DNA from 2 places in the Streptomyces sp. NPDC101178 genome. Region 2 is predicted to be linked to the other one. Evidence: riboswitches for the same ligand, from Rfam matches in the RefSeq annotation. Region 2 holds a riboswitch; the other holds the start of a gene.
What was found. Region 2 has a riboswitch for glycine ahead of gcvP (aminomethyl-transferring glycine dehydrogenase). Riboswitches for the same ligand answer to the same signal wherever they lie in the genome.

Region 1: it holds a riboswitch for glycine, as region 2 does, so the genes downstream of both, gcvT (glycine cleavage system aminomethyltransferase GcvT) here and gcvP (aminomethyl-transferring glycine dehydrogenase) in region 2, are expected to answer to the same signal.

What each region holds. Positions count from the first base shown of each region.
Region 1 is NZ_JBIWOZ010000002.1:265,163-280,794, reverse strand. Features, by position in the region: gene glyA (serine hydroxymethyltransferase) at 1-396, opposite strand, end outside; gene gcvH (glycine cleavage system protein GcvH) at 423-800, opposite strand; gene gcvT (glycine cleavage system aminomethyltransferase GcvT) at 921-2,036, opposite strand; glycine riboswitch at 2,217-2,314, opposite strand; gene ACIRR8_RS05395 (AAA family ATPase) at 2,479-3,243, shown strand; gene ACIRR8_RS05390 (enhanced serine sensitivity protein SseB) at 3,296-4,066, shown strand; gene ACIRR8_RS05385 (enhanced serine sensitivity protein SseB C-terminal domain-containing protein) at 4,293-5,084, shown strand; gene ACIRR8_RS05380 (ABC transporter substrate-binding protein) at 5,318-6,988, shown strand; gene ACIRR8_RS05375 (ABC transporter permease) at 7,074-8,078, shown strand; gene ACIRR8_RS05370 (ABC transporter permease) at 8,080-9,042, shown strand; gene ACIRR8_RS05365 (ABC transporter ATP-binding protein) at 9,049-10,041, shown strand; gene ACIRR8_RS05360 (ABC transporter ATP-binding protein) at 10,038-11,198, shown strand; gene ACIRR8_RS05355 (trimeric intracellular cation channel family protein) at 11,217-11,876, shown strand; gene ACIRR8_RS05350 (thioesterase family protein) at 11,940-12,812, shown strand; gene ACIRR8_RS05345 (TetR family transcriptional regulator) at 12,903-13,565, opposite strand; gene ACIRR8_RS05340 (hypothetical protein) at 13,688-13,834, shown strand; gene ACIRR8_RS05335 (hypothetical protein) at 13,907-14,248, shown strand; gene ACIRR8_RS05330 (cysteine desulfurase family protein) at 14,312-15,481, shown strand; gene ACIRR8_RS05325 (N-acetylmuramoyl-L-alanine amidase) at 15,491-15,632, opposite strand, start outside.
Region 2 is NZ_JBIWOZ010000013.1:6,169-21,800, reverse strand. Features, by position in the region: gene ACIRR8_RS29325 (MFS transporter) at 1-728, shown strand, start outside; gene ACIRR8_RS29320 (PhzF family phenazine biosynthesis protein) at 866-1,687, shown strand; gene ACIRR8_RS29315 (CPBP family intramembrane glutamic endopeptidase) at 1,707-2,486, opposite strand; gene ACIRR8_RS29310 (substrate-binding and VWA domain-containing protein) at 2,683-4,473, shown strand; gene ACIRR8_RS29305 (glutamate--cysteine ligase) at 4,538-6,043, opposite strand; gene ACIRR8_RS29300 (hypothetical protein) at 6,526-7,110, shown strand; gene ACIRR8_RS29295 (DUF5999 family protein) at 7,426-7,632, shown strand; gene gcvP (aminomethyl-transferring glycine dehydrogenase) at 7,728-10,613, opposite strand; glycine riboswitch at 10,807-10,904, opposite strand; gene ACIRR8_RS29285 (PRC-barrel domain-containing protein) at 11,060-11,431, shown strand; gene ACIRR8_RS29280 (DNA polymerase IV) at 11,353-12,795, opposite strand; gene ACIRR8_RS29275 (MerR family transcriptional regulator) at 12,898-13,524, opposite strand; gene ACIRR8_RS29270 (bifunctional nuclease family protein) at 13,695-14,168, opposite strand; gene ACIRR8_RS29265 (MerR family transcriptional regulator) at 14,222-14,965, opposite strand; gene ACIRR8_RS29260 (FHA domain-containing protein) at 15,007-15,632, opposite strand, start outside.

The DNA of each region.
Region 1 (15,632 bases), on a different contig from region 2:
CTTCATGCCGTGGGTCAGGTGACCGCCGTGGGCCAGGTTCAGGCCCATGATCGTGTCGCCCGGCTTCAGCAGCGCGAACATCGCGGCGGCGTTCGCCTGCGCACCGGAGTGCGGCTGGACGTTGGCGGCCTCGGCGCCGAACAGGGCCTTGATCCGGTCGATCGCGATCTGCTCGACCACGTCGACGTGCTCACAGCCGCCGTAGTAGCGGCGGCCGGGGTAGCCCTCGGCGTACTTGTTGGTGAGGACGGAGCCCTGCGCCTCCATGACCGCGACCGGAGCGAAGTTCTCCGAGGCGATCATTTCGAGGGTGGACTGCTGGCGGTGGAGCTCGGCGTCGACGGCGGCGGCGACGTCCGGGTCCAGCTCGTGGAGGGAGGAGTTCAGAAGCGACATCAGGGGGTCCCTTAAGGTCTCAGATCTCAGTTGCCGGAGAACGCGGTGTACTCGTCGGCGGAGAGCAGGTCGGCCGGCTCGTCCGTGACGCGCACCTTGAACAGCCAGCCGCCCTCGAAGGGAGCGGAGTTCACCAGCGAGGGGTCGTCCACGACGTCCTGGTTGGCCGCCGTCACCTCTCCGGTCACCGGCGAGTACAGATCGCTGACGGACTTGGTCGACTCCAGCTCACCGCAGGTCTCGCCTGCGGTCACCGTGTCACCGACCTCCGGAAGCTGGGCGTAGACGACGTCACCGAGCGCGTTGGCCGCGTACTCCGTGATGCCGATCGTGGCCACGCCGTCCTCGACGGCCGACAGCCACTCGTGCTCCTTGCTGTACCGCAGCTGCTGGGGGTTGCTCATGACCTGAATTCTCCTGTACGCGGGGGAGTGCTGATGAACGGTGGTCTTACGGGGTGAGACGGAGGTACGTCACTTCCGTGACGCCCGGGTGGAGCGAGAGGCCCGGTTCCTTCCGGGATATCACTTCTGGCGCTTGTAGAACGGCAGCGCGACGACCTCGTACGGCTCGTGCGTGCCCCGGATGTCCACGCCCACGCCCCCGGTGCCCGGCGCGGCGAAGGCCGCGTCCACGTACGCCATGGCGATCGGCTTGCCGAGGGTGGGGGAGGGGGCTCCGGAGGTGACCTCGCCGATCACCTTGCCGTCCGCGACGACGGAGAAACCGGCTCGCGGGACCCGGCGGCCCTCGGCGATCAGGCCGACCAGCTTGCGCGGCGGGGCGCTCTCGGCGCGCTCGGCGGCGGCCTGGAGCGCCTCGCGCCCCACGAAGTCGCCCTCCTTCTCGAACTTCACGACCCGGCCGAGGCCCGCGTCGAACGGGGTCAGCGCCGTCGTCAGCTCGTGCCCGTACAGCGGCATGCCCGCCTCCAGGCGCAGCGTGTCCCGGCAGGAGAGGCCGCACGGGATCAGGCCGTGCGCCTCGCCGGCCTCGCTCAGCGCGCGCCACAGCCGCTCGGCGTGCTCGGGCGCGACGAAGAGTTCGAAGCCGTCCTCGCCGGTGTAGCCGGTACGGGCGATCAGCGCAGGCACCCCGGCGACCGTGCCCGGCAGGCCCGCGTAGTACTTCAGCCCATCCAGGTCGGCGTCGGTGACGGCCTTCATGATCGCGGGCGACTCCGGACCCTGGACCGCGAGCAGCGCGTACGCGTCCCGGTCGTCGCGCACCTCGGCGTCGAAGCCGCCGACCCGCTCGGTCAGCGCGTCCAGCACGATCTGCGCGTTGCCCGCGTTGGCGACGACCATGTACTCCGTCTCGCCCAGGCGGTAGACGATCAGGTCGTCCACGATCCCGCCGTCCTCCTGGACGATCATCGTGTAGCGGGCCCGGCCGTTGCCGACGGTGGCGATGTTGCCCACCAGCGCGTAGCTCAGGAAGGCCGCGGCCTCGGGACCGGTGACGGTGATCTCGCCCATGTGCGACAGGTCGAAGAGCCCGGCCCTGGTCCGTACGGCGTTGTGCTCGTCGCGCTCACTGGCGTACCGCAGGGGCATGTCCCAGCCCGCGAAGTCGGTCATGGTGGCGCCGAGCGAGCGGTGCAGCGCGTCGAGGGCGGTGAGACGGGGGGCAGTGCTCATGGGCATGGCTCCAGGGCATGACGACGTCAGGACGGAAATCCTCCCCATCTGTCATCGGAACCTGAGAGGTTCGCCGATAGCCCCTGCCGGGGTATGCCCCGGGTAGCGGGGCGCCCTGGTCACAGGGCTCGGCTTGCACCTTGGGTGGAGCCGCCGGAGCGGCCCGCTTTTCAGATCTGCCTCATCCACGCGGTACGGGGCCTGAGAGATTCAAGGGAGGATCTTGCTCCTTCGGCGCCCGGCTCACACTGTGGCCGGAACTCTCCCGCGCGGATTCGAACGGCCGGTATGCAGTTGGCGCGGTCATCATCGCACGCATTGCGCCCCCGTGGGGAGGCCGGTCCACAACGGGTGGATGAACGGCGATGACGGTTGTGGAGCCTTGCCCTTTCTTTACACTTCAGGATCAGGCGTGGCCGGCCCGACAGCAGGGGGATGGGCGATGACGTTGCAGCGGTCGGTACCGACCGCGGGACTCGCGGACGGCGCGATGCCCGCACAGCCGGGCGCCCCCGCGCGCGAGCTGCCCGAGCGGGCCGGAGCGCCGGTACGGGAGCCGGCCGCGGCGCCCGGCGCATCCGTACAGGAGCTGCTCACCGCGCCCGCGCCGGGGGTACGTGATCTGCGCGGGCGCGCGGACCACACCCCGTACAGCCTCGATTTCACCCCCGGCGACATCGTGGTCGTCTCCGGGCTGCCCGGCGGCGGCAAGTCCACCATGATCCGGCGTGCGGTGGCCGGCCACGCCATCGACTCGCAGAACACCCGCGACCGCTGGGCCGCCGCCCTGCCCCGCTTACTCCCGTACGCCCTCTACCGCCCCCTGGTCCGCGCCGCCCACTACCTCGGGCTCTGGGCCGTGCTGCGCTCCGGCGCCTCGGTCGTCGTCCACGACTGCGGTACGCAGACCTGGGTACGGAACTGGCTCGCCCGGCACGCCGCGCGCCGGGGCCGCACCCTGCGCCTGCTCCTGCTGGACGTGGACCCGGAGACCGCCCGCCAGGGCCAGCGCGAGCGCGGCCGGGGCGTCTCCGGTTACGCCTTCGCCCGGCACCGGCACGCGGTGGGCCGGCTGATCCGCGACACCGAACGCGGCGCGCTGCCCGTCGGCTGCGCCTCGGCGGTGCTGCTGGACCGGGAGGCCGCGACCGCGCTGGAGCGGATCACCTTCACAAACGCCCACGACCCGGCCGACCACTCCGGTTAGGGTTCTGGCCGGAACAACGCCAGCGACGACAGCCGAGAGAGGCACAGAGGCAGTGGAGATTCCGGCACCGGCCCAGGCGCACCCCCAGCACGCGTGGCCCGCCAACGAGCTCGAAGAGGTCCTGACCGCCTCCCTCGGCATCGCCGACGCGGGCGGCCGCCTGGTCGAGGTGCTCGGCCGCAGCTCGGTCTGGGTGCCGCTGCCGAACGGCGGCTCGCCCGCCAGCGCCGACCTGGACCTGCCGATGATGGACATCGACGGCGCCGCGTACGTCCCCGTCTTCAGCTCCGAGGGCCAGTTCCTCAGCTGCGTCGGCAGCCACATGTCCTTCGCCGTCGCGCCCGCCCGCGACTTCGCCCGCGGCCTGCCGCCGCAGGTCGGCATCGCGGTGAACCCGGGCGGCGCGGTCGGCATCCCGCTGCCGCCGCCCGCCGTCGCCGAGCTCTGCCGGGCCGGGCGCACCGCGCTGGACGGTCCCGCCAGCGGCGGCCGGGTCAAGCTGTACGAACCGGACTGGCAGCACGACCCGGTCGACTTCCTCACCGCCGTCTCCGCCGAGTTCGAGGCCACCGGCGTGGTCTCCACCGCCCGCCGCGCGCTCGCCAGCATCGAGGGCGGCGACCCGGTCCTCTTCGTCGGCGTCGAGTTCGCCACCTGGGACGGCGCGGGCCAGAGCGCCCCGATGGAAGCCCTGGGACGGGCGCTCGGCCGCGTCGAGGTGCCCTGGCCGGTGAACCTGGTCCTGCTGGACGTGGCCCAGGACCTGGTCGGCGACTGGATGCGCGAGAAAGTACGCCCGTTCTACCGGCGCGAAGGCCACTGAACGTACGGCGCGAAAGCCACCGGGCATACCGGGCGAAAGCCGCCGGACGTGCGGCGCGAAAGCCACCGGACGTACCGCGCGAAGCCACCGGCCGCGCGGTGATCGCGGGCGCCGGCCGACCGTGGCGTCAAGTCGGTGTCAGAAGTGGCGCATAAGCTGGTTTGATGGCGGGGCCGCTCCCGTGTGCCCGGGAGCGTCGACGGATCGATGAGGGGCGGGACCCAGGGTGAGTGCGTCAGGCACTGCGGCGGCCGGTCAGGTCGAGCACATGCTGCGCCAGGTCAGCCCCGGGCGTTACGACGCCTACGAGGCGCTGCTCGCGGCCCTCGCCGACGGCCGCATCTGGATGCTGCTCTGGCACGGCACGGCCGGCTCACCGGACGCGCAGTACGGCTCCATGGAGGTCGAAGGACTCGGTTACGCGCCGTGCGTCACCTCCGCGCAGGAGCTCTCCGCCAGCGGCTGGAGCCGTTCCCACGAGCTGGTCTCCGGCCGGGAGATCGCCCGCGCCCTCTTCCCCGACCGCTGGGGCATCTGGCTCAACCCGCACGCGCCCGGCGGCGGCGTCGGCATCCCCTGGCTCGATCTGCGCCGGATCTCCACCGGCCTGGACCGGCTCCCCGCCGGACCGCTCCGGCTGACCGAGCCCGCCGTGGAGCTGCCGCAGTTCTACGCCCAGCTCACCCAGAACGCCCACCGCACCCCGGCCGTCCGCTCGCTGCGCCGCGCCTGGGTGCACCCCGCCGTCGGTGTCCCGTACCTCGCGATCGGTCTCGATCTGTACGACACCGGGCGGGAGTCCGTCGACGCGGTGCGGGCGATGATGCGGCAGTCGGTCGGCGCGGTCCCCGACGGGCTGCCCGTCTCCACCGTCGCCATGTCCGACGAGTACGACCCGGTCGCGATGTGGCTGCGCGCCAACACCCGCCCGTTCTACGACCGCGAGCCGCACGCCCCGGCAGGCCCGCCGCCGGCCGCTGCCCCCGGCTACGGATACCCGCCGCAGCAGCACCGCTGACCTGCGGGTCCGTCCGCCGTCACCGACCCGCCGCAGGAGACCCCCCGCTCCGAACACCCGCGGATTTCCGGCGCGTTAACCGGGCGCGGAGGGATGTCCCGGAACTGGGCGGTTTGTTAACTGTCCGGGTCTCGACTAGGTATCACCGCTATCCGGACTGTTCTCTTGCGATGTACCCCGTCTGTAGTGTGCGGCCATCAAACCTCACCACATGGCGAACCAGGGGTGGACCCATGCGCATATTCAAGTCCCGGGCTGTCCGGGCGATCACGACAGCGGTCGCTGTCGGTCTGATCGCCACGGGCTGTTCCAGCGAGCGGGACACCGACGGAGCCAAGGGGGGCGACAAGGACACCTTCGTCTTCGCCGGATCCGGTGACCCCGGCTCCCTCGACCCGGCCCTCGCGAGCGACGGCGAGACGTTCCGCGTCACCCGCCAGGCGTTCGAGGCGCTGCTGGAGCACGAGCCCGGCGGCAGCAAGCTGGTCGGCGGACTCGCCGAGAAGTGGGAGGGCGACGCGGCCGGCAAGGTCTGGACGTTCAACCTGCGCCAGGGCGTGAAGTTCCACGACGGCGAGGCGTTCAACGCCGCTGCGGTCTGCGCGAACTACGACCACTGGTTCAACTGGAAGGGCACCTACCAGTCCAGCGCGGTCTCCTACTACTGGCAGAGCATCATGGGCGGGTTCGCGAAGAACGAGGACGCCGAGGCGCCCAAGGCGAACTACAAGTCCTGCACCGCCAAGGACGAGAACACGGCCGTCATCGAGGTGAACGAGCCCTCGGCGAACCTGCCGGGCGGATTCTCCCTCCAGGCGCTCGCGATCCACTCGCCGAAGGCGATCAAGGAGTACGAGAAGCAGGACGCGTCCGCCAAGGGCGACGCGATCACGTACCCCAAGTACAGCCAGGAGGCCGGCACGGTCGCCGGCACCGGCCCGTACAAGATCGTGAAGTGGAACAAGGGGAACAAGGAAGTCTCCCTGGAGCGCTTCGACGACTACTGGGGCGACAAGGCCAAGGTGAAGAATCTGGTCTTCCGCACCATCTCCACCGACGAGACCCGTCGCCAGGCGCTCCAGGCGGGTGACATCGACGGCTACGACCTGGTCGCTCCCGCCGATGTGACGACGCTGGAGAAGCAGGGCTTCGAGGTCCCGACCCGCGACGTCTTCAACATCTTCTACGTCGGCATGAGCCAGGGTGCGAACCCGGCGCTGAAGAAGCCGCAGGTCCGTCAGGCGATCACGCACGCCATCGACCGCGAGAACCTCGTCAACACCCAGCTGCCCGAGGGCGGCAAGGTGGCGACCCAGTTCATGCCCGACACGGTCGCCGGCTACTCGGACAAGGTGAAGACGTACCCGTTCGACACCGCCAAGGCCAAGAGCCTCCTCAAGCAGGCCGGCGAGGAGAAGCTCTCCATCGACTTCTGCTACCCGACCGAGGTCACCCGCCCGTACATGCCTGCCCCGCAGGACATGTTCGAGCTGATGAAGGCCGACCTGGAGAAGGCCGGCATCACGGTCAGGCCGAAGGCCATGAAGTGGGCCCCGGACTACGTGGACGGCGTCGAGGCCGGTTCCTGCGCCCTGCACCTGTTCGGCTGGACCGGTGACTTCAACGACGGCTACAACTTCATCGGCACCTGGTTCGCCAAGGCCGAGAAGCAGTGGGGCTTCAAGGAGCCGAAGGTCTTCGGCGCCGTGACCGCGGCCTCCAAGATCACCGACACCGACGGTCGCACCGAGGCCTACAAGAAGGCCAACGAGGCGATCATGGAGTACGTCCCGGGCGTGCCGATCTCGTCCTCCCCGCCGGCGATCGCGTTCGCCAAGAACGTCAACCCGCCGAAGGTCTCCCCGCTGACGCAGGAGAACTTCGCCGAGGTCTCCTTCAAGTAATCGCACATCAGCGGGTCCGCCCGGCCACAGCAACCAGGTGGCCGGGCGGACCCGCTTCGACGCACGTGAGAAAGGGGCATGCGGGGTGCTGCGACTCGTCGTCAGAAGACTTCTCCAGCTCATTCCCACCCTGCTCGGCCTGTCGGTCCTGCTGTTCCTCTGGCTGAACCGACTGCCCGGCGGACCCGCCTCAGCGATCCTGGGCGAGCGGGCCACCGAAGCCGAAGTGGCGAGAATCAACCGTGCACTCGGGCTCGACGAGCCGGTGCACGTCCAGTACTGGCGCTTCCTCAAGCGCATCTTCGAGCTCGACCTCGGAACCTCCACCCAGACCGGCCAGCCGGTGTGGGACGAGTTCACCCTGCGCTTCCCGGCCACCGTGGAACTCAGCGTGGCCGCCATCCTGATCGCCGTGGTCGTGGGCATCCCGATGGGCTACCTCGCGGCCAAGCACCGCGGCGGCTGGCTGGACGTCGCGTCCGTCTCCGGATCGCTGCTCGGCATCTGCATCCCGGTCTTCTTCCTGGCCATGCTGCTGCGCGGGATCTTCTCCGTCCAGCTGGGCTGGTTCCCGAGCCAGGGAAGGCTCACCACCGGCCTCAACGCCACCGACATCACCGGGTTCTCGGTCCTGGACGGGTTGCTGACCGGCGAGTTGGACGCGAGCTGGGACGCGATCATGCACTTGATCCTGCCCGCCCTCGCGCTGGCCTCGATCCCGCTCGCCGTCATCGTCCGGATGACCCGCGCCAGCGTCCTGGAGGTGCTCGGCGAGGACTACATCCGCACCGCCGAGTCCAAGGGCCTGGACAAGCGTGTCGTCCGCGGCCGCCATGTGCTCCGCAACGCGCTGCTGCCGGTGATCACCGCGGTCGGCCTGCTGACCGGCAGCCTGCTCTCCGGTGCGGTGCTCACCGAGTCCGTCTTCGACTTCGGCGGCATCGGCTCGTTCATCCGTACCGCGATCGACGGCCGCGACTACCCGGTCCTCGTCGGGTTCATTCTCTTCATCGCGATGGTGTACGTGCTCATCAACCTCCTGGTCGACCTCGCGTACAGCATCATCGACCCGAGAGTGCGGGTGCACTGACGTGACGCTTCTGACCAACAAAGCAGACAAGATCGACCGTCTCGCCGAGCTCACCCAGAGCTCCGAGTCCGTCGCCGGCACCAGCCTCTGGCGCGAGGCGTTCCGCCGGATGCGCTCCAGCAAGATGGCGATCATCGGAGCGGCGATCATCGCCGCCTTCATCGTCGTCGCCATCGTCGGCCCGATGCTCGCGCCGCACGGCCCCACCGCGCAGAACTGGCGCAGCGAGGTCTTCCCCAACCAGGGCAAGTTCGTCGGCATGCGCGGCGAGAACTGGTTCGGCCTCGACCACCTCGGCCGCGACATGTTCTCGCGCTGGCTCGTCGGCGCCCGGCAGACCCTCCTCGTCGGTGTGGTCTCCATGCTCATCGGCCTGATCATCGGCGCCGCGGTCGGCATCCTCTCCGGCGCCGCCGCCACGCTCGGCGGCAAGGTCGGCCGACGCGTCGACACCGTGGTGATGCGCTTCACCGACATCATGCTGTCGCTGCCGTCCCTGCTCCTGGCCGTCTCCATCGCCGCGGTCCTCGGACAGTCGCTGACCACCGTGATGATCGCCGTCGGTGTCGTCCAGATCCCCATCTTCGCCCGCCTGCTGCGCGGTTCGATGCTGGTGCAGGGCGGCGCGGACTATGTGCTCGCCGCCAAGGCGGTCGGTATCCGCCGCAAGCGGATCGTGCTGACCCAGATCCTGCCGAACTCGCTGAGCCCGGTGATCGTCCAGGCGACGCTCAGCCTCGCCACCGCGATCATCGAGGCGGCGGCCCTCTCCTACCTGGGGCTCGGCAACCCGGACCCGGCCGTTCCCGAGTGGGGCGTGATGCTCTCGCAGGCGCAGCGCTTCTTCGACAACGAGCCGATGATGGCCGCCTATCCGGCCATCGGGATCATCATCACGGCACTCGGCTTCACCTTGCTCGGCGAGTCCATGCGGGAAGCCCTCGACCCGAAGTTGCGAGGCTGACGTCCCATGCCACTGCTCTCAGTTGAAGAACTCAGCGTCACCTTCACCGCGCGCGGCCGCAAGGACGCCACCGCCGTGGACGGCGTCTCCTTCGACGTCGACCAGGGCCAGGTCGTCGGCCTGGTGGGGGAGTCGGGGTGCGGCAAGTCCGTCACCTCGCTCGCCCTGATGGGGCTGCTGCCGCGCAAGGGTGTACGGATCGGCGGACGGGCCGAGTTCGACGGCCGGGACCTGCTGACCATCGGCGAGCGCAAGCTCCGCGACATGCGCGGCAGCCAGCTGGCGATGATCTTCCAGGACCCGCTCTCCTCGCTGAACCCGGTCGTCCCCATCGGCATCCAGGTCACCGAGATCCTCCAGCGCCACCGCGGCCTCAAGGGCGAGAAGGCCCGCAAGGAGGCGGCGTCGCTGCTCGACCGGGTCGGCATCCCCGACCCGGACCGGCGGCTCAAGGAGTACCCGCACCAGCTCTCCGGCGGAATGCGCCAGCGTGCGCTGATCGCCATGGCGGTGGCCTGCGCGCCCCGACTGCTGATCGCGGACGAGCCGACCACCGCGCTCGACGTGACCATCCAGGCGCAGATCCTGGAGCTGCTCAAGGAACTGGTCGACCAGGAGGGCACCGCCCTGCTGATGATCACCCACGACCTCGGTGTGGTGGCAGGCCTCTGCGACGAGGTCAACGTCCTCTACGCGGGCCGGGCCGTGGAGTCGGCGGGCCGTCGAGAGCTGTTCGCCCACCCGACCCACCCGTACGCGCACGGCCTGCTCGGCTCCATCCCGCGCCTGGACGCACCGCGCGGCGAGCCGCTCAACCCGATCCGCGGCTCCATCAACGACAAGATCGCCTGGGCCGACGGCTGTGCCTTCGCACCCCGGTGCGACCACTACACGATGGAGTGCCTCACCGGCACCCCCGAACTGACCGAACCACGCGCGGCCGGACACCAGGTCCGCTGCGTCAACCCGGTCCTGCCCAAGGCGGAGGTCCCGGCATGAGCCTGCTCGAACTGGACGGCGTGAAAGTCCACTTCCCGGTCAAGAAGGGCCTCTTCTTCGACCGTACGGTGGGCCATGTCTACGCCGTCGACGGCGTCTCGCTCAGCGTGGAGGCCGGCCAGACGTACGGTCTGGTCGGCGAGTCCGGGTGCGGCAAGACGACGCTCGGCCGCGCGGTGCTGCGGCTGAACGACATCACCGACGGGGCGGTCGTCTTCGACGGCACCGACCTCGCGCAGCTGCCGGACGAGAAGATGCGGACCTTCCGCCGCCGCCTCCAGATGGTCTTCCAGGACCCGCTGGGCAGCCTCAACCCGCGGCAGAACATCGAGTCGATCCTCGCCGAGGGCATGGCCGCCCACAACATCGGCAAGGACCAGGCGGAGCGCCGGGAGAAGATCAAGGAGATCCTCGCCAAGGTCGGCCTCCCGGCCAACGCGATGTCCCGCTACCCGCACGAGTTCTCCGGCGGTCAGCGCCAGCGCATCGGCATCGCCCGCGCGCTGGTCCTGGAGCCGGACGTGATCATCTGCGACGAGCCGGTCTCGGCGCTCGACGTCTCGGTCCAGGCGCAGGTCATCAACCTGCTGGAGGAGCTCCAGGAGTCCCTCGGCCTGACCTACCTGGTCATCGCGCACGACCTCGCCGTGGTCCGGCACATCTCGGACGTCATCGGGGTCATGTACCTGGGCGGGCTGGTCGAGGAGGCGCCGAGCGACGCGCTGTACGCGGGGCCCCGGCACCCGTACACCAAGGCGCTGATGTCGGCCGTCCCGGTGCCGGACCCGGAGGTGGAGGACCGCCGCGAGCGCATCCTGCTCCACGGCGACCTGCCCTCCCCGGCCAACCCGCCGGCCGGCTGCCGCTTCCACACCCGCTGCCCGTGGGTGCAGGAGACCAAGTGCGCGACCGAGCGCCCGCCGCTGCTCGACACCGGCGACGGGCACAAGGTGGCCTGCCACTTCACGGCCGAGATCGAGGCCGGGACGGTGAAGCAGACCCTGGCCACCGGCATCGAGGCGGTCGTCGCCACGAAGGCGGTGGCGGCCGAGGCGGTGGAGGTGTCGGAGGGGGATACTCCGCAGGAGGCCCCGAAGGTGCCGGGCCAGGCCGACGCGCCTGTCGCCGTGTCCGCGAAGGACGGAGCCGCCGAGTAGGACCGGCACAATTGCCCGGTGCTCACCGAACTGTTCACGCCCTCCGTCCAGCATGCGCTCGATCTCGTCGGGATCTTCGTCTTCGCGATCTCGGGCGCGCTGCTCGCCGTACGCAAGAACTTCGATGTCTTCGGCATCGCGGTCCTCGCCGAGGTGACAGCGCTGGGCGGAGGGCTGTTCCGTGATGTGATGATCGGCGCGATCCCGCCCGCCGCCTTCACCGACCTCGGCTACTTCATCACCCCGCTCTTCGCCGCCGGACTGGTCTTCTTCCTCCACCCGCACGTGGAGCGCATCCAGGTCGGCGTCAACGTCTTCGACGCGGCGGGGCTCGGCCTGTTCTGCGTGACCGGCACGGTCAAGGCGTACGAGTACGGCCTCGGGCTCACGGCCTCGGCGGCGCTCGGGCTGGCCACGGCGGTCGGCGGCGGTGTGCTGCGGGACGTGCTGGCCAACGAGGTGCCGTCGCTGCTGCGCTGGGACCGCGACCTGTACGCGGTGCCCGCGATCGTCGGCGCCACCATGGTCGTCCTCTGCATCCGCTTCGACACCCTCAACGCTCTGACCAGCGGCTTGGCGGTGATCGCCGCCTTCACTCTGCGCCTGCTGGCCCTGCGCTTCCACTGGCGTGCGCCGCGTGCGTACAACCGGTCCTCGGCGCGGGCGGAAGAGGTCTAGACGCGGGATTGAGCGACCCAAAAAGCTACCGCTCAGTAACGCTATCCGTGTACCGTGCATGCCATGGCACAGGCAGCGACAGAGGCGGCGGCGCAGACCGCTCCGGCAACCATCGGTGACAGCGAGTTCGACCGCGACACCGCGGTCACCCTGCGCGAGGAGGGCGTCTACGACGCGGAACTCTCCGCGGGCTGGACCATCATCCACGCCGTCAACGGCGGCTACCTGCTGGCACTCCTGGGCCGCGCGCTGGGCGAGGCGCTGCCGCACTCGGACCCGTTCTCGGTCTCCGCGCACTACCTCACCGCCTCCGTCCCCGGCCCCGCGGTGATCCGGACGCAGACCGTCCGCACCGGCCGCACCCTCTCCACCGGACAGGCCTCGCTCTTCCAGTACGCCGAGGACGGCAGCGAGATCGAGCGCATCCGGGTCCTCGCCACCTACGGCGACCTGGACGCGCTTCCCGACGACGTACGCACCACCGCCCTGCCGCCCGCCATGCCGGACCGGGACCACTGCCTCGGCCCGAGCGACGGCGCGCCCAAGATCCCCGGCAGCTCGGCCATCACGGACCGGCTCGACATCAAGCTCGATCCGGCGACCGTCGGCTGGGCGGTCGGCGCGCCGTCCGGCAAGGGCGAGATGCGCGGCTGGTTCGGCCTCGCGGACGGCCGCGACCCGGACCCGCTCTCGCTGCTGCTCACCGTGGACGCCCTGCCGCCGACCTCGTTCGAGCTGGGGCTGACCGGCTGGACCCCCACGGTCGAGCTGACCACCCACATCCGCTGCCGCCCGGCCCCGGGCCTGCTGCGCGTCTCCATCACCACCCGCAACCTCGCCGGCGGCTTCCTGGAGGAGGACGCGGAGGTCTGGGACAGCGCCGACCGCCTCGTCGCCCAGTCCCGCCAGCTGGCGAAGGCGCCGCGCGCGGAGTAGCCCGCACGCGGGTAGGGCGTGCGGTCCGTACGCGGTGGGGCGACGCGTACGGGAGCGGCTCGCGTACGCGTACGGGGGCGCCGCGGCCGTTCAGTCCCGGGGCGCCTCGTCGCGTTCCGGGTCCCGGCCGGGCGCCTCGTCCAGCCAGTGCGCGCGGCCGATCGAGACCAGCCGCAGCCGCCGCCGGGCCCGCCGGACCACGGCCCGCTCGTTCTCGGGACCCGCTTCCAGGAGCGCCGACGCGGTCATCACCATGTGGTCCACGTAGAACCCGCCCAGCATCAGCAGATCCTCCTCGCTCCACCCGGCCGACCCCGGCTCCACCTGGAGCGCGCACGCCACCTCCTCCGCGAACCGGAACAGCTGCGCCGCGATGGCCTCGCGCACCGGTTCCACCCCGCCGTGCTGCTCGCGCGCGATGAACCGGAAGTGCGCGGGCTGCGCGCCGACGTGCCGCGCTATCACCTCCACGCTGCGGTCCAGCCGCTCCTCGCTGTCGCCGGTCTCCATGAGCACCGCGGCGATCAGCCCGTGCAGGCTGCCCAGCGTCTCCTCCACCAGGGCCACACCGAGCGCCGCGGTGTCCGCGAAGTGCCGGTAGAAAGCGGTGGGCGTGACTCCGGCGACCCGGGTGACCTCGCGCAACCCCAGGCTGCTCAGGCTCTGGTGCTCCAGCAGCAGGAGCGCGGCGTCGAGCAGCGCCTGGCGGGTCTTCAGCTTCTGGGTCTGGCGGATTCCGGCGGTGTGACTCATGCCATTGAGTAAACAACCGTTCTCCGAGTCAAGGAAGGGGTCGGAGGTTTAGGCTGGAAGGTCAGTGAACACTCGTACTCCGAACGGCTTTCGTCTTCGTCGTCGTACAGAGAGGTCCCGCCGTGCTCGTCCTCGTCGCCGCGCTGCTGCTCCTGGGCATCGCCCTCGGAGCGGTCGCCCATCTCCCGCTTCCGGTCTCCCTGGCCGCCGCGACGGTGATCGGCTGCTGGCTGCTGATCTTCGCCGTACGGGAACGCCGCACCCGCTGACCGGCACCCGCTGACCCGCACCGGCGTCTGTCGCGCCCGCCGTACCCGGACCGATCCGAAGGAGCTCGCACGATGGCCCTCACCCTCACCGACCGCGCCCGCCGTACGGACGACGTCACCGGCCAGGCCGCACCGGAGGCGGCCTCCGCCCCGGCCTCCGCCTCGCGCCGGGCCGCAGGCCGCGAGGCGGACGGTCTCGCCGTCGCCTCCTTCGTCCTCGGTCTCGTCGGCCTGCTGGCGTTCAACCTGCTGCTCGGTCCCACCGCGATCGTGATGGCGCTGCTCTCCCTGGCCCGCCGCACCCGCCGCCCCGGCCGGGCCTGCCTCGGCCTCGCACTCGGCGTCGCCGACCTCGTCGTGCTGGCCGTCCTCGTCACCGTCAACGGCACGGCGGCCTGGAACTTGGGCGGCTGACGCGGGTGGTCCCGGACGCGCCCGCCATGCGCCCCGCCCCGGGCTCGTAGAATCGGCCCCACCATGGCCTACCTCGACCACGCAGCGACCACGCCGATGCTTCCCGAAGCGATCGAGGCGATGACCGCCCAGCTCTCCGTCACCGGCAACGCGTCCTCCCTGCACGCGGCCGGACGCAGGGCCCGCCGCACCGTCGAGGAGTCCAGAGAAACGCTCGCCGACGCCCTCGGCGCACGCCCCAGCGAGGTGGTGTTCACCTCCGGCGGCACGGAGGCAGACAACCTCGCCGTCAAGGGCCTGTACTGGTCCCGCCGCGACGCCGATCCGCGCCGCACCCGGGTCCTCTCCGGCCCCGTCGAGCACCACGCCGTCCTGGACGCCGTCGACTGGCTCGCCGAGCACGAGGGCGCGACCGTCGACCACCTCCCGGTCGACCGCTACGGCCGGGTCCACCCCGAGGACCTCCGCGCGGCGATCCTCCGCAACCCCGACGACGTCGCGATGATCACCGTGATGTGGGCCAACAACGAGATCGGCACGATCATGCCGGTACGGGAACTGGCTTCGGTGGCCGCCGAGTTCGGGATCCCGATGCATGCCGACGCGGTGCAGGCCTTCGGCCAGCTTGAGGTCGGCTTCGCCGCCTCCGGACTGGCCGCGATGACGGTCAGCGGCCACAAGATCGGCGGTCCGTTCGGCATCGGCGCGCTGCTGCTGGGCCGCGACCACACCCCCGTACCCGTGCTGCACGGAGGCGGCCAGGAGCGGCACGTGCGCTCGGGCACCCTGGACGTGCCCGCCGTCGCCTCCTTCGCCGTGGCCGGCCGGCTGGCCGCCGAGGGGCGCGAGCACTTCGCCCGGCGCGTGGGCGGGCTGCGGGACGACCTGGTGGCCGCCGTGCGCCATGCCGTCCCGGACGCCGTCCTCGGCGGCGATCCGGACCCGGCCGGACGGCTCCCGGCCAACGCGCACTTCAGCTTCCCCGGATGCGAAGGCGACTCCCTGCTGCTCCTCCTGGACGCCCAGGGCATCGAGTGCTCCACCGGCTCCGCCTGCACCGCCGGGATCGCCCAGCCCAGCCACGTACTCCTGGCCACCGGCACCGACCCGGACCTGGCCCGCGGCACGCTGCGCTTCTCGCTCGGCCACACCTCCACCGAGGACGACGTGAAGGCGCTGGCCCAGGCGATCGGCCCGGCGGTGGAGCGGGCGCGGACGGCTGGACTCAGCTGAGAGCGGCTGTTACTCGGCGCGTGCGGCGGAAGGCGACGGCGTCGGCGGTGCCGTCGCCGCCCGCTTCACCAGCTTCAGATACCGGTCCCAGTCCCAGTGCGGCCCGGGGTCGGTGTGGTCGGTGCCCGGCACCTCCACATGGCCGATGATG
Region 2 (15,632 bases):
TCGCGGCGCCGGTCGCCGTGGCCTCAGGGGCGTTCTTCTTCGCGGTGTCGTTCGTATCCCTCCGGCGGATCCGCCGGGCCGAGTCCGTACCGCACCACCACGAACGCGCCCCGCGGATCCGCGAGGGCCTCCGCTTCGTCGCCGGGCACGCCCTGCTGCGGGCCGTGTGCCTGGCCTCGGCGGCCTTCCAGTTCTCCTTCGCCGCCACGATGACCGTCTACCTGCTCTTCCTCCCCCGCGAACTGCACCTGCCGGGCGCCACCATCGGCCTCGCCCTCGCGGCGACCGGCCCGGGCGCGCTCCTCGGGTCGGTCCTGGCCGCGCGGCTGCCCGGACGGTACGGCCATGGCGTGGTGCTGGTGTCCGCCGCGGTGCTCGGCAACGGCGCCCTGCTCTGGGTGCCCGCCCTGCACGGCTCGTCGGCGGTGACGGTGCCCGCGCTCCTGGCGGTCAACTTCGTGTTCGGGACCTTCGGCCAGCTGGTGAACGTCACCGTCATGTCGGTACGGCAGGCCGTCACGCCGGACGGGATGCAGGGCCGCGCGGCCGCGACGATCACCTTCGCCGGCATGGGCCTCACCCCGCTCGGCTCACTCGTCGGCGGTGTCCTCGCACAGGAGTGGGGGCTGCGCACCGGCCTCCTGGTGGCGGCCGCGGGGATGATGCTGTCCCCGGCCGTCATGGCCGCGTCACCACTCGTACGCCTGGGACGGAAGCTCCCGGTATGAGGTGGTCCACACCCGCCCTGGCCGCCCCGGCCGCGCCCGCTGCTCCTGAGCCGTCGAAGCGCGCCCGGCGGACAAGGAGGCCAGGAACCCGCGATTGGCCTTGGTCCGTGGCCGTGCCGCCGTTCTACGGTCGCCCCATGAGGATTCGTATCGTCGACGCGTTCACCGACCGCCCCTTCTCCGGCAACCCCGCAGGCGTCCTCCTGCTGGAGACCGCCGCCTTCCCGGACGCCGAACGGCTCCAGGAGATCGCCACCGAGGTCAACCTCTCCGAGACGGCCTTCGCGCACCCGCTGCCGCCCGGCGGCGAGGCCGACTGGGCGCTGCGCTGGTTCACGCCGGCCACCGAGGTCGACATGTGCGGCCACGCCACGCTCGCCACCGCGCACGTCCTGCACACCACCGGCCGGGCCACCGGCACCGTACGGTTCACCGCGCGCTGCGGGATCCTCACCGCCACCGCCCACCCGGACGGCTCCCTCACCCTCGACTTCCCCACCGCACCGCTGCGCGAGGAGACCGCGCCGCCCGGCCTCGCCGAGGCGCTGGGAGCGGAGCCGGTCTCCGTCCACGACACCGGCGAACACATCGGCGACCTGCTCGTCGAGCTGCGCGACGAGGCGACCGTACGGGCTCTGGCCCCGGACTTCGCCGCCCTCGTGGCCCACTCGCGGCGCGGTGTCATCGCCACGGCCGCCGCCGAGGACCCCACGCGCGGCTACGACTACGTCTCGCGCGGCTTCTTCCCCGGCGTCGGCGTCGACGAGGACCCGGTGACCGGCAGCGCCCACACCGCGCTGGCCCCGTTCTGGTCGGCCCGCCTCGGCCGCGACGACCTCACCGGGCTGCAGGCCTCGGCCCGCTCGGGGTTCGTACACACCGCCCTGCGCGGCGAACGCACCCTGCTGACCGGCGCGGCGGTCACCGTCATCGACGGCGAACTGCTGACCACCCTCTGAGCCCTGGAACAGGCCGTCCCTACAGCGTCGGCAGCCAGTCCACCTTCCCGGCGAGCAGCGCGTACCCGACGAACGCCCCGATGTCGAGCAGCGTATGGGCGACGACCAGCGGCCCCACCCGGCCCCAGCGCCGGTACAGCAGGACGAAGACGACGCCCATCACCATGTTGCCGATGAAGCCGCCGATGCCCTGGTAGAGGTGGTACGAGCCGCGCAGCACCGAGCTGGCCACCAGCGAGGCCATCGGGGTCCAGCCGAGCTGGTCCAGCCTCCGCAGCAGATACGCGACGACGATCACCTCCTCCACCACGGAGTTCTCCGCCGCCGAGAGGATGAGCACGGGGAACTTCCACCAGACGTCGGGCAGCGACTCCGGTACGACGGTGAGGTTGAAGCCGGTCGCGCGGGCGATCAGGTAGAACGCGAGCCCCGCGCTGCCAATGCCCGCCGCGATCAGCGTCCCGCGACCGAGGTCGAACCAGGGCCTGGTCCGGTCGAATCCGATCGTCCGCAGCCCGGCGCCCTCCCTGATCAGCAGGTGCGCCACCAGCGCCACCGGCACCAGGGCCGTTGCGATCCCGAACATTTGCCAAGCCAGATCCAGCCATGGACGGCCCGGGGCGTACGAACCGTTCAGCGTCGCCGCCTGGTCCTTCAAGCCCCCCGGTTTCGTCAGCGATCCGACAAAACTGATGAGCGCGGAGACCGCACTCGCGCCCAGCGAGAGTGCCAGGACCAGCACCGTCTCCGACCGCAAGATCCTTCGTGATACGCCCTCTTGGGGATAAGAATCAGCCACGCGCCCCACCTCCACCGGTCCACCTGCCTTTTGTTCTGCAATCGCGTCTCATCCCGCCCACCGTCCCGCTAGGGTCTCGAATGCAGGTACGAAGATCATGCGCGACAGGCCGGGGGACGACCACCATTGCCGATGGTGCGGTCCCCCTTTTCCTTGTTCACCGTTCATCGTTCGTCTTCAGGGGGGCACCACCGACATGGGACGCCACAGCTTGCCCGACGCCCACGCGCCGGAGGAACGCGGGGGCACGTCTCCCCGGCGCCGGCGGCGCACCATCGCCATCGCCACGCTGCTCGTCCTCGCGGTGGCGGCGGGAACGGGGGTGGCGGTCAACAGCGGCCTGTGGTCGTTCTCCGAGTCGTGCGAGGACTCCGCCGTACGCCTGACCCTGGCCGCCTCGCCGGACATCGCGCCGGCCGTCCGGGACATCGCCGAGCAGGCCCTCGCGGACGAGGTGAGATCCGACGGCCACTGCCTGGACGTGGAGATCGTGGCCCGCGACTCCTACAAGGTCGCCGACACTCTCGCGAGCGGCGCCGAGGCCCCGGACTTCCAGGTCTGGCTGCCCGACTCCGACCTGTGGCTGGACCGGGCCGAAGGGCTCGGCGCCGGCACGCCGATCTCGCCCTCGGACTCGGTGGCCTCCTCGCCGGTGGCCCTCGCCATGGTGCCGGCCGCCTCGAAGCGGCTGGGCTGGCCGGAGCAGACGTACTCCTGGGCCGAGGTCGTCACCGCCGCTCTCACCGCGGACAAGGTCCGCCTCGGTGCGGCCGATCCGGCGCGCAGCGCCACCGGCCTCCTCGCTCTCACCAGCATCGGCGGCTCCTCCGCGCAGCAGGGCGGGGACAGCGACACCCGGGTCGCGGAGACCGCGAAGGTGCTGGCCGAGCGGATGTCGGACAGTGACGCGCAGGTGCTGGAGACGCTGGCGCGGAGCGGCACGGGTGCCGAGGAGGGCAATCCGAGACGCAACCAGGCCGTCCTCATATCCGAGCAGGCGGCCTTCACCCACAACGCGGAGGCCACCGGCAGCGGCAAGCTCGACCTCTTCTACCCCAAGGACGGCACTCCGCTGCTCGACTACCCGTACACGCTGGTCGACGAGGAGAAGCTGACCCTCGCCCAGTCCCGCGCGGCCCTGCGCTTCATGACCCTGCTCAACGACAAGAGCTCGCGGGACGTCTTCGCCCGGCACGGGTTCCGGCCGCCGAGCGGAGCCGCCGAGGACACCGTCGTGGCGTCGGCGGGCGGCAGGTCACCGCAGCCGTACGCCACTTCGGCGGCCGAACCGCCTTCGGCGAAGCAGCTCCAGGAGATGCTGGGGATGTGGACGATCACCGTCCAGAGCGCCCGGCTGACCACGGTGGTCGACGCCTCGGGCTCCATGGCCACGCCGGTGCCGGGACGCGGCCTGTCGCGGATGGACGTCACGAAGGAGTCGCTCATCCAGGCGCTCGCCCAGTTCACTCCGGACGACGAGATCGGCCTGTGGGAGTTCGCCACGACTCTGGACGGCGCGAAGGACTACCGCAAGGTCATGGAGACCCGCCGGCTGGGCGACCCGGTCCAGGGCGGCTCGACCCACCGGGAGAAGCTGTCGGCGGCGTTCGCGGGGCTGCAGCCGGTGCCGGGTGGGGCGACCGGGCTGTACGACACGGCCTTGGCGTCGTACGAAGAGGCCCGGTCGACCTTCGTGAAGGGCAAGTTCAACGCTCTGGTGATCCTCACCGACGGCTCCAACCAGGACGACGACGGCATCTCCCGGAGCGGGCTGATCGACCGCCTCAAGGAGCTGGCCGACCCCGAGCGCCCGGTCCCGATCATCGCCATCGCGGTGGGCCCGGACGCCGACCGCGAGGAGGTCGCCGAGATCGCGCGGGTCACCGGCGGCGACGGCTACGAGGTGAGCGACCCGGCGGAGATCCAGGCCGTCATCCTCCAGGCCATCATGGCCGCCGGCCAGAACGGCCGCGCCGCCCAGGAGTGAGGGCGGCGCGGGGACCCGGCCGCCCTCACTCCCGTACGGAAGCACGCCACGTTACGAACGTGCCTCAGGGCGCCGGGAACCCCACCGCCCAGGTGTGCACCGGCTCCCCCGCGTGCATCAGCTCGGCGTAGCGCCGGGTCGTCGCCGCCAGTGCCGCTTCCCGTCCGAGTCCGGCCTCCAGTGCCCGGCGGTAGGTGGCGACCTGCCAGGAGGCCCCGTTGACCCGGCGCTTGCAGCGCTCCTCGATGACCCCTAGGTACCGGTCCCGGTCGGCCGGCTCGATCTGCCAGGCGTCGAGCCCGGCCGCGGCCAGCGGCAGCAGCTCCTCCTGGACGAGCTGTACGGCGGGGATCCTGGCCAGTCCGCCGGCGCGGCCCGGTCGCGGCCAGAGGAGTTCGGCCTCGATGCCGTGGCGGCAGGCCTCGGTGAAGTTCTCGGCGGCGGCCTCGAAGGGCAGCTTGCTCCACAGCGGCCGGGACTCCTCGGCGAGCGCCCGGACCAGCCCGTAGTAGAAGGCCGCGTTGGCGATGACGTCCGTGACGGTGGGCCCGGCCGGCAGGACCCGGTTCTCCACGCGCAGGTGCGGGACACCGTCGGCGACGTCGTACACCGGGCGGTTCCAGCGGTAGACCGTCCCGTTGTGCAGGACCAGCTCGGCCAGCTCCGGCACGCCGCCCTCGTCCAGGACCCGCAGCGGCTCCTCCTCCTCGCAGATCGGCAGCAGCGGCGGGAAGTAGCGCAGGTTCTCCTCGAAGAGCTCGTACGCGGAGGAGATCCACCGCTCCCCGAACCACGTCCGGGGCCGCACCCCCTGGTTCGCCAGCTCCGGCGGCCGTACGTCGGTGGCCTGCTGGAACAGCGGCGGCCGCGACTCCCGCCAGAGCTCCTTGCCGAAGAGGAACGGGGCGTTGGCGCCGAGCGCGATCTGGACGGAGGCGATCGCCTGCGCCGCGTTCCACACGTCCGCGAACCGGGCCGGGGTCACCTGGAGGTGCAACTGGACCGAGGTGCAGGCCGATTCGGGCGCGATCGAGGGCGAGGAGCAGACCAGGTGGTCCACGCCTTCGATATCCAGGGTGAAATCCTCGCCGCGGGCCGCCGCCATTTGATCGTTGAGCAGCGTGTAGCGGTCCACGTCCGAGAGATTCGCCGAGACCACGTCGTGCTCGCCGAGCGTCGGGAGGATTCCGATCATGACGATCCCCGCGTCCACCTCACCGGCCTTGCGGTGGGCGTAGGCGAGACCGGTCCGCAACTCCTCCGAGAGCTGATCGAATACCCGGCCGCCGAGCCGGTGCGGAACGATATTTACTTCCAGATTGAACATCCCGAGTTCGGTCTGGAAATCCCGGCTCGCGATGCGCTGGAGCACTTCCTGATTCATCATCCGGGGCAGACCGTCGGAGCCGGCGAGATTCAGCTCTATCTCCAGCCCCATCAGGTTTCGCGGCCGGTCGAACCTCCGCTCCTCCAGCAGTCTGCCCAGCCCCTCCAGGCACTGGTTGAGCTTGGTCCGGTATGCCTGCCGATCGGACAGGTCAACGGCTCCCGCCACGACCTTCTCCCCCATCGAGGGGTCCCTCCTCCAGTGGTCGGCCCGCCGACCGGGCCGCGCATCACGATCGATAATGCCCAGTGGGAGTGATCCGTAACGCCCCACAGCCCTCCGGAAACCCGCTAGGCTGGGTGAAGGAGACCGGGGGCACATTCCGGGGGCACGCGGCGAGCGGCATTTTCGGCCGGGGAGTGCGTGGCGGAATGACCGATGAGTTTCGGCCTACCGCTCCACAGAAAGAGGCGCAGGCCGGGGCGGAAAGCGGCCGATCAAATCACCAGGAAACCCGCATTCCGAAGTCCGGATGTCGCCTTGCGCGAAATATCCCCGGCAGCTAGCGGAAACACTGTGTGAACACGTGTCGTATAAACTCCGCCTGACGAGGCAGAGAGTTGACGCAACCGGCCCGCCATCGGCCTCCTCTGGCCCCGCACGCCGACAGCGCCGTCTGCACCCGCCCACGCATCACCGTGTCTCCAAGTGAGAGGCGACCCACTATGCCGCTGCATGTCCCCCCGGCTCCCGCGCCCGCCCTGCGCAGTGTTCTCGCGGCCCTCGGTTCCCCCACCGCGGTCCGTCAGGCGCGCACGTCCGCCCTCCGGTCCGCCCAGGGACCGCTCAGCCCCGAACTGCCGCTTCCCGTACACGTCCTGGACCGGATCGCTCCGACCAGAACCGCACCCCGAACCCGTCTGGCGGCCTGGCGCTTCCTGATCCGGAGCGAGGACCGGGCGATCGCCGCCGCGGACACCATGCTCACGCCGGACGGCTGGAGCTTCTCGCACTTCTTCGAGGGCCCCTATCTCGCCTCGACGGAGCTGGCGGTCCGCCAGGCCGAGGCCTCCGCCACCACGTACCAGGCGAGACTTCTCTCCATACCGGAGCTGTACATGCTCACCCTCTGGCTGCACGACGACACGGAGGACGACGCCTCCACCGGGGTGCTCGCCCCGGCCGACGTCCTGGTGCCGCTGGCACCGGCGCCTCCGGGCATCGCCGCGCACCGGCCGCACCGGGTCGCCGATCTGCTGCCCGTCATGACCCTGCGCGTGGCACCCGGACCGCTGCTCAGCTCGGCCTGACCGGCGGCCGGGAGGGACAGGCCCCCGCGGTGACCGGTACGCCCCTCGGCGGAACGGGCCACCGCGGGGGCTCCCTCTTACCCACTCGGACTAGCCCGGTCCGGCCACCCCGAACCACCCGAAGGGACAGTGCAGTTGCGGTGAACCGTCCGCGCGGGTGACGCGTCATGAGAGGAGTAGGGGAGCTGCCGCGAAATCCCTGCGGAATCACCCCCGTAGGGCAACACTGGGACCGGACCGACTGATACGGGGGCGGCCATGAACCACTCATCCAGCCGCAGGACACTCGACTCGACGCAGCGAAAGAACCCATCCATGTGCCAGCATCAGCCACCCTGCCCCACCGCCGACTCCCCCGACCGGGAGGCGGCCCGCCTGACGGCCCACCACCCGGAACAGGGCTGGAGCCTTCTGTGCAACGGCGTCCTCCTCTTCGAGGACACCGGCGAGCTGCTGCCGGACGGGCAGATCATCGCACCGCACCGGCCGTTGGCGGCAGGCCGCGTGGTGAAGGCCGCCTGAGGGCGAACGTAAGGGACCAGCTGTACGGAGAAGGGGCCGGCCCGGGGAGATCCCCGCACCGGCCCCGACGCGTGTCAGGCGTGAGCCTTTGAGCGTCAGTTGTCGTACTCCTCCAGCGGCGGGCAGGAGCAGACAAGGTTGCGGTCGCCGAAGGCACCGTCGATACGGCGGACCGGCGGCCAGTACTTGTCCGCGGCGAAGACACCGGCCGGGAAGACGGCCTCCTCGCGGCTGTAGCCGTGGTCCCAGTCGCCGCCCAGCGCGGCGGCGGTGTGCGGGGCGTTGGCGAGCGGGTTGTCGTCCGCGCTCCACTCGCCGGACGCGACCTTCTCGATCTCGGCGCGGATCGCGATCATGGTGTCGCAGAACCGGTCGAGCTCGGCGAGGTCCTCGCTCTCGGTCGGCTCGATCATCAGCGTGCCGGCCACCGGGAACGACATGGTCGGCGAGTGGAAGCCGTAGTCGATCAGACGCTTGGCGACGTCGTCGATGGAGACGCCGGTCGCCTTGGAGATCGATCGCAGGTCGACGATGCACTCGTGCGCGACGAGTCCGGCCGGGCCGTTGTACAGGATCGGGAAGTGCGGCTCCAGCCGCTTGGCGATGTAGTTGGCGGCCAGCACCGCGACCTGTGTGGCCCGCTTGAGCCCCTCGCCGCCCATCAGGCGCACGTACGCCCACGAGATCGGCAGGATGCCCGCCGAGCCCCACGGGGCGGCCGAGATCGGGCCCACGCCGGTCTCCGGGCCCGCGGCGGGCTGGAGCGGGTGGTTGGGGAGGTACGGGGCGAGGTGCGCGCGGACGCCGACCGGGCCGACGCCGGGGCCGCCGCCGCCGTGCGGGATGCAGAACGTCTTGTGCAGGTTGAGGTGCGAGACGTCGCCGCCGAACTTGCCGGGCTTGGCGAGCCCGACCAGCGCGTTGAGGTTGGCGCCGTCGACGTAGACCTGGCCGCCCGCGTCGTGCACCTCGCCGCAGATGTCGGCGACGTGCTCCTCGAATACCCCGTGCGTGGACGGGTAGGTGATCATGAGGACGGCCAGCTCGTCGCGGTACTGCTCGATCTTGGCCCGCAGGTCCGCGATGTCGACCTCGCCGTCGTCGGCGGTCTTCACCACGACGACCTTCATGCCCGCCATGACGGCGCTGGCGGCATTGGTGCCGTGCGCCGAGGACGGGATCAGGCAGACGGTGCGCTGGTCGTCGCCGTTGGCCCGGTGGTACGCGCGCACGGCGAGCAGGCCCGCGAACTCGCCCTGGGAGCCGGCGTTCGGCTGGATGGAGACGGCGTCGTAACCGGTGACCTCCGCCAGACGCTCTTCCAGCTCGCGGATGAGGGTGAGGAAGCCCTGCGCCTGCTCGGCCGGGGCGAAGGGGTGCAGCGCGCCGAACTCGGGCCAGGTGATGGACTCCATCTCGGCGGTCGCGTTCAGCTTCATGGTGCAGGAGCCGAGCGGGATCATGCCGCGGTCCAGCGCGTAGTCGCGGTCGGCGAGCTTGCGCAGGTAGCGCAGCATCGCGGTCTCGGAGCGGTGCTGGTGGAAGACCGGGTGGGTCAGGATGTCGTCGGAGCGCAGCAGCGCCTCGGGCAGCGCGTCGGCGGCCGAACCGTCCAGCGCCTCGATGTCGGCGTCGGCGCCGAAGGCGGCCCAGACGGCGGAGAGCTGGGCCCGGGTGGTGGTCTCGTCGCAGGCGACGGAGACGTGGTCGGCGTCGACGCGGCGGAGGTTGACGCCGCGCTCGCGGGCGTCCGCGACGATGTCCGCGGCCTTGCCGGGCACCTTGACGGTCAGCGTGTCGAAGAAGTCGCCGTGCACGACGTCGGCGCCGGCGGCACACAGGCCCTCGGCGAGGATCGCGGCGTAGCGGTGGGTGCGGCGGGCGATCGTGCGCAGCCCGTCGGGGCCGTGGTAGACGGCGTACATCCCGGCCATGACGGCGAGCAGCACCTGTGCCGTACAGATGTTGCTGGTGGCCTTCTCGCGGCGGATGTGCTGCTCGCGGGTCTGGAGGGCCAGGCGGTAGGCCTTGTTGCCGTCGGCGTCGACGGAGACGCCGACGAGGCGGCCGGGCAGGGAGCGGGCGAACTTCTCCCGGACCGCCATGAAGCCGGCGTGCGGCCCGCCGAAGCCCATCGGGACGCCGAACCGCTGGGTGGTGCCCACCGCGATGTCGGCGCCGAGCGCGCCGGGCGAGGTGAGCAGCGTGAGGGCCAGCAGGTCGGCAGCGACGGTGACGATCGCGCCGAGTCCGTGGGCCTGTTCGATGACGGGCTCGATGGCGCGGACGGCACCGGAGGCGCCCGGGTACTGGAGCAGGACGCCGAAGACGCCGCGCTCGGCGATCTCGGCCGGGATGCCGTCGCTGAGGTCGGCGACGACGACCTCGACGCCGGTCGGCTCTGCGCGGGTCTGGATGACGGCGATGGTCTGCGGCAGGGTGTCGGCGTCGATCAGGAAGACGCCGTTCTTGACCTTGCCGACGCGCCGGGCGAGCGCCATGGCCTCGGCGGCCGCGGTGCCCTCGTCGAGCAGGGAGGCGCCGGAGGTGGGCAGTCCGGTCAGGTCGGCGACCATCGTCTGGAAGTTCAGCAGGGCCTCCAGGCGGCCCTGGGAGATCTCCGGCTGGTACGGCGTGTACGCCGTGTACCACGCCGGGTTCTCCATGACGTTGCGCAGGATGACGGGCGGCGTGAAGGTGCCGTAGTAGCCGAGACCGATCATCGGGGCGAGCACCTTGTTGCGGTCGGCCAGCGACCGCAGTTCGGCGAGCACCTCGGCCTCGGTGCGGGCCGAGGGAAGGTTCAGGGCCTCCGCACTCTTGATCACGTCGGGCACCGCGGCGGCGGTCAGCTCGTCGAGGGAGCCGTAGCCGACCTGGGCGAGCATCTTCGCCTGGGCCTCGGCGTCGGGCCCTATGTGGCGCTGCTCGAACGGAATGCCCTGCTCCAGCTGGGAGAGCGGAGTGCGACGGGGGGTCATGGTGGAGGCCTCCTGGTCTGTCACGACCTGCGAGGGGCACCACGGCGCGGGTGCCCGAACGGCCTCCCCCTCTGTCATCTCAACCTGAGAGCTTCACCGGCGCGCCCGGAGGCGTGCCGACTTTCACCGTCGGTGAGGGTCGGATCCGTCCCGGCATCTGCCGGCACGAACCCGCCCTGCTTTCCAGAGTGACCTCGTCCGTGCGGTACGGGGGCCTGAGAGATTCCGGGGAGGATTTGCTCCTTCGGCGCCTCCGGATTCTGCACCGGAGGACTCTCCCGCACGGGGTCAGCAGCCACCTGCCAGCCTACCAGCGGCCATCCCCGTGGAGTCCTCGAGTGGCCGACGCCACGGATCTGCACTTGTCTGGTGCTGGTGGAGCGAGAGGGACCCTCGTGAAGCGGCCGGGGAAACCCCTTGAGCAGAAGCGACCAGTGGGAGGCCACGTGCAGACCGACATCGATCCGCGCCGCCTGATCGGCCGCAAGGCGTTCGATCGCAAGGGCGCCAAGATCGGAACGGTGGATGAGGTCTATCTCGACGACGCGACGGGCGTCCCCGAGTGGGCGGCCGTCCGCACCGGCCTCTTCAGCCGGGACGCCTTCGTCCCGCTGGAACCCAGCGAGTTCGTCGAGGACACGCTGCGGGTCCCCTTCGACCGCGCGCTGATCAAGGGCGCCCCGGACTTCGGCGTCGGCCGGCACCTCTCCCCGGAGCAGGAGCTGCAGCTCTACCGCCATTACGGGCTTGACTCCCCGCCCGCCGAGGAGACCGGACCCGACCGTGACTTCGGCAGGCTGGCGGGCCAGGAGGAGTAGTCGACCGGGTCGCGCACCAGCGGCATGGGGTCGGCCGGGCTCAGCTCCGGGTCGTCGATCCGGAACGTGACGACCCGGCCGACCGGGCCGCCGGGCTCCTCGAACCGCACCGTCACCCGCCCCACCCCGCTCCCCTGCACCCAGCCGTGTCCGTGCACCGCGTGGCGGACGTCGTGTCCGGCGGGCCAGCGCCGGGCGGCGAACTGCTCGGCGCTCTCGGGCTCCTCGTCGACCGGCTTCCTGTCGTCGTCCGCGACCGGCTTCTCGGGCGCCTCCGCCAGCTCTCGGGCATCCGCGGCCTGCGCGAACAGGTCCTCCTGCGTGAAGTCCGCAAGCCCCGTGACGCCAACGCCGAGCAGCCGTACGCCGCCGGTGGTGTCCACCGCCTCCAGCAGCCTCGCCGCCGCCTCACGGACCACCGTGGGGTCGTCCGTGGGGCCTCGAAGCGTCTCGGAGCGGGTCAGGGTGGAGAAGTCGTAGCGGCGCACCTTCAGCACCACCGTGCGCCCCGACCGGTCGGCGGACCGCAGCCGCTCCACGCACCGCACGGCCAGCCGCTCCACCTCGGCACGCACGCGCACCCGGTCGTGCAGGTCCACGTCGAAGGTGTCCTCGACCGATACGGACTTGGCGTCCCGCTCGGCGACCACCGGCCGGTCGTCGAACCCCAGCGCCATCCGGTAGAGCCCGTGGCCGTGAGCCTTGCCGACCAGCCGTACGAGCTCCGCCTCTCCGGCCTCCGCGAGGTCGTGGACGGTGGTCATGCCGGCCCGCCTCAGGTGGTCGCCGGTGGCGGGCCCGACGCCGGGCAGCGTCCGTACGGACATGGGGGCCAGCAGCTCGCGCTCGGTGCCCGGCTCTATCAGCACCAGCCCGTCCGGCTTGGCCTGCTCTGAGGCGATCTTGGCGAGCATCTTGGAACCGGCGAGACCGACCGACCCGCTCAGCCCGGTCACCTCCCGGATGGCCGTACGCAGCCGCTCCCCCGTCATCCGGGCCGACACCGAGTCGTCCGCCACCCCGCCCGCCTCCAGGTCGACGAAGGCTTCGTCCAGGCTCAGCGGCTCCACCAGCGGCGAGAGCCGCCCGAGCAGCTCCATCACCTGCTCGCTCACCGACCGGTACAGCGGGAAGCGGGGCACCAGATAGGCGGCGTTCGGCGCGAGCCGCCGGGCCTGGGCCGTCGGCATCGCGGAATGCACGCCGAGGATCCGTGCTTCGTACGAGGCGGTGGCGACGACCCCGCGAGGGCCGAGGCCGCCCACCACGACCGCCTTTCCACGCAGACTGGGCTTGGCTGCCTGCTCCGCAGAGGCGTAGAAGGCATCCATGTCCAGGTGGAGGATGGTCGGCGCGGGTCTCACACCTCCGATGCTGCCCTACGCCACTGACAACGGGGCGGCCCGGCACTCCGTGGAGTGCCGGGCCGCCCCGTTGTCGGTAGCCGCCCCTGTGCGCTCAGCCGCTCATCCGGCGCGGTTGCGCCGCCGGGCCAGCTCGTCGGCCGGGTTGTTGCCGATGAGGGTCTCACCGGTGTCGACCCGCTCGCCGTGGAGCTGGGAGAGCGCCGCGTCCACATCCCGCCAGACGACACCGACGGCGATCCCGAAGATGCCCTGTCCGCCCTGGAGGAGGCTGACGACCTCGTCCGGCGACGAGCACTCGTAGACCGTCGCGCCGTCGCTCATCAGCGTCATCCGCTCAAGGTCCTGGAACCCCCGGGCCCGCAGGTGCTGCACCGTGGTGCGGATGTTCTGCAGAGCGACCCCGGTGTCCAGGAACCGCTTGACGATCTTGAGGAGGACCACGTCCCGGAAACTGTAGAGGCGCTGGGTGCCCGACCCGTAGGCCGGTCGCACACTCGGCTCGACCAGCCCCGTACGCGCCCAGTAGTCCAGCTGGCGGTACGTGATGCCCGCCGCCGCGCACGCCGTCGGTCCGCGATAGCCGATGTCTCCGGCACCGCTCGCCGCTGCCACGCCGCCCGCTGCCACCGCTGCCGGTTGAACCGGCTGCCTGATGGCGTGGTCGGCTCCACTGCCGTGCTGCGGATACGGCCCACCCGCCGCCGTACCGTCGCCGCTGCTTCTCACGCCGACCTCCGTCCTTGACCTGCCCACTCGAAGGTAGGCAGTCACTGGGGGTGCGTCAACGATCGCCACACTCGGCACGCCGAGTGATAATCACCCTGAGGGTGGTTTCCCGTGTCTCGCTTCCGGGAAAGGCTTGTCGGATGCGCTGACGGTGCCCCTGTGCGGGACGGTCACTGACTGTTGGTACCGAAGTCCTCCGGTGAGATCTGGTCGAGGAATTCGCGGAACTTCTCCACCTCGTCCTCCTGCTCGTCGGGGATCGCGATACCCGCGTCGTCCAGCACGCCGTCACTGCCGTAGATCGGCGTGCCGGTCCGCAGGGCGAGCGCTATGGCGTCGGACGGCCGGGCGCTCACCTCGACCCCGCTGGCGAAGACGAGCTCCGCGTAGAAGACCCCTTCGCGAAGGTCCGTGATGCGGACCTCGGTGAGCTCCTGGCCCACGGCCTCGAGCACATCCTTGAACAGGTCATGGGTCAGCGGCCTGGCCGGAGCCATGCCCTGCTGGGCGAAGGCAATGGCGGTCGCCTCCCCCGGACCGATCCAAATGGGGAGGTACCGGTCGCCTCCCACTTCACGCAGGAGAACGATCGGTTGGTTGGAGGGCATTTCCACCCGGACACCGACAACGTCGAGCTCGTTCACACAGCAACCCTAGGACGTGCTCGCCATGTTTGGGTAGTCGGGCTCCGCCGAGCTCAGTGCAGACGGCTGCGCAGAGCGCTCTGGACGAGTGCCGCGTGCAGCCGTACGGAGAGCTCGGCCAGCTCGTTCGCGGTGGCCTCGGCATGGGCCCTGGTCTGCGGATTACGGTGCCGTCGCAGCGGCGCGACCAGCTGCTCGACCAGCCCCGCCTCCCGGTCGGCGGAGGCACGCATGGCGCGCAGATGCCGCGGCTCAAGGCCGAATCGCCCCAGATCCGCCACCAGCTTGGCCACGGTCACCATCTCGGCGTCGTAGCCGCCCTCAGGAGCCGGGACGATGAGTCCGTACGACTCCCACTCCTCCAGCTGCTCCTCGTCGACCTGGGCGGCCGCCAGAAGCTCGGCACGCCCGATCCGCGCGGCGGTCGCCGCACCCGGGCCGGACTCCCACACACCGTCGCCGAGGTCGCGCTGACCGCCCGGCGAGGGCAGCGCGGGCTGCTCTCCCCGGGCCACGGCGTCCAGGTGCTCCCGGATGACCTTGAGCGGCAGATAGTGATCCCGCTGCATGCGGAGCACCTGCGCGAGGCGCTCCACATCGCCGGGCGCGAACTTCCGGTACCCGGAGGGAGTCCGCTGCGGCTCGATGAGCCCCTCGGCCTCCAGAAAACGGATCTTGGAGATCGTGACTTCCGGAAACTCTTCGCGCAGCCGGGTGAGCACCGTACCGATGCTCACCCAGCGCGCGTCCGCGGTGGCGGTACCGTCACCGGCACCGCCTGTCGGTGTTCGCAGCATGGGCCTTCCTGGGGGTCCCCCCGGACAGATCCGGGGGCTGGTCACACGCCCCGCGGGCTCGCATAGAAGACCAGGCGGTACTTTCCGATCTGGACTTCGTCGCCGTTGGACAGCAGGACCGAATCGATGCGCTCACGGTTGACATAGGTGCCGTTGAGGCTGCCGACGTCACCCACGGTGAAGCTACCGTCCGGACCCCTGCGGAACTCCACATGACGCCGCGACACGGTCACGTCGTCGAGAAAGATGTCGCTCTGCGGGTGACGGCCGGCGGTCGTGAGATCACTGTCCAGCAGGAAACGGCTGCCGGAATTGGGGCCACGGCGCACGACCAGCAGCGCCGAACCTCCGGGCAGCGCGTCGACGGCGGCCTGGGCCTCCGGGGAGAGCGAAGGCGCGGCCGTCTGGCCCGTCGCCTCGGCCTCGTACGCCTCAAGACCGGAGATCGAGATCGTGGACGTCGTCTCCGAGGCACGCTCGGGGACACCGCCCCGCAGCGGCGCGCCGCAGTTGGAGCAGAATCGGCTGGCCTCCGCATTGGAGTGACCGCACCTCGTGCAGACCGGCATCGACGAGCCCTCCGGGGTGAACCCTCCACCAGAACGTGAGGTTGATGATTCGCCGAAACCTATGCGGCCGGCACCGGCAGGGTCAACGGACGACACGT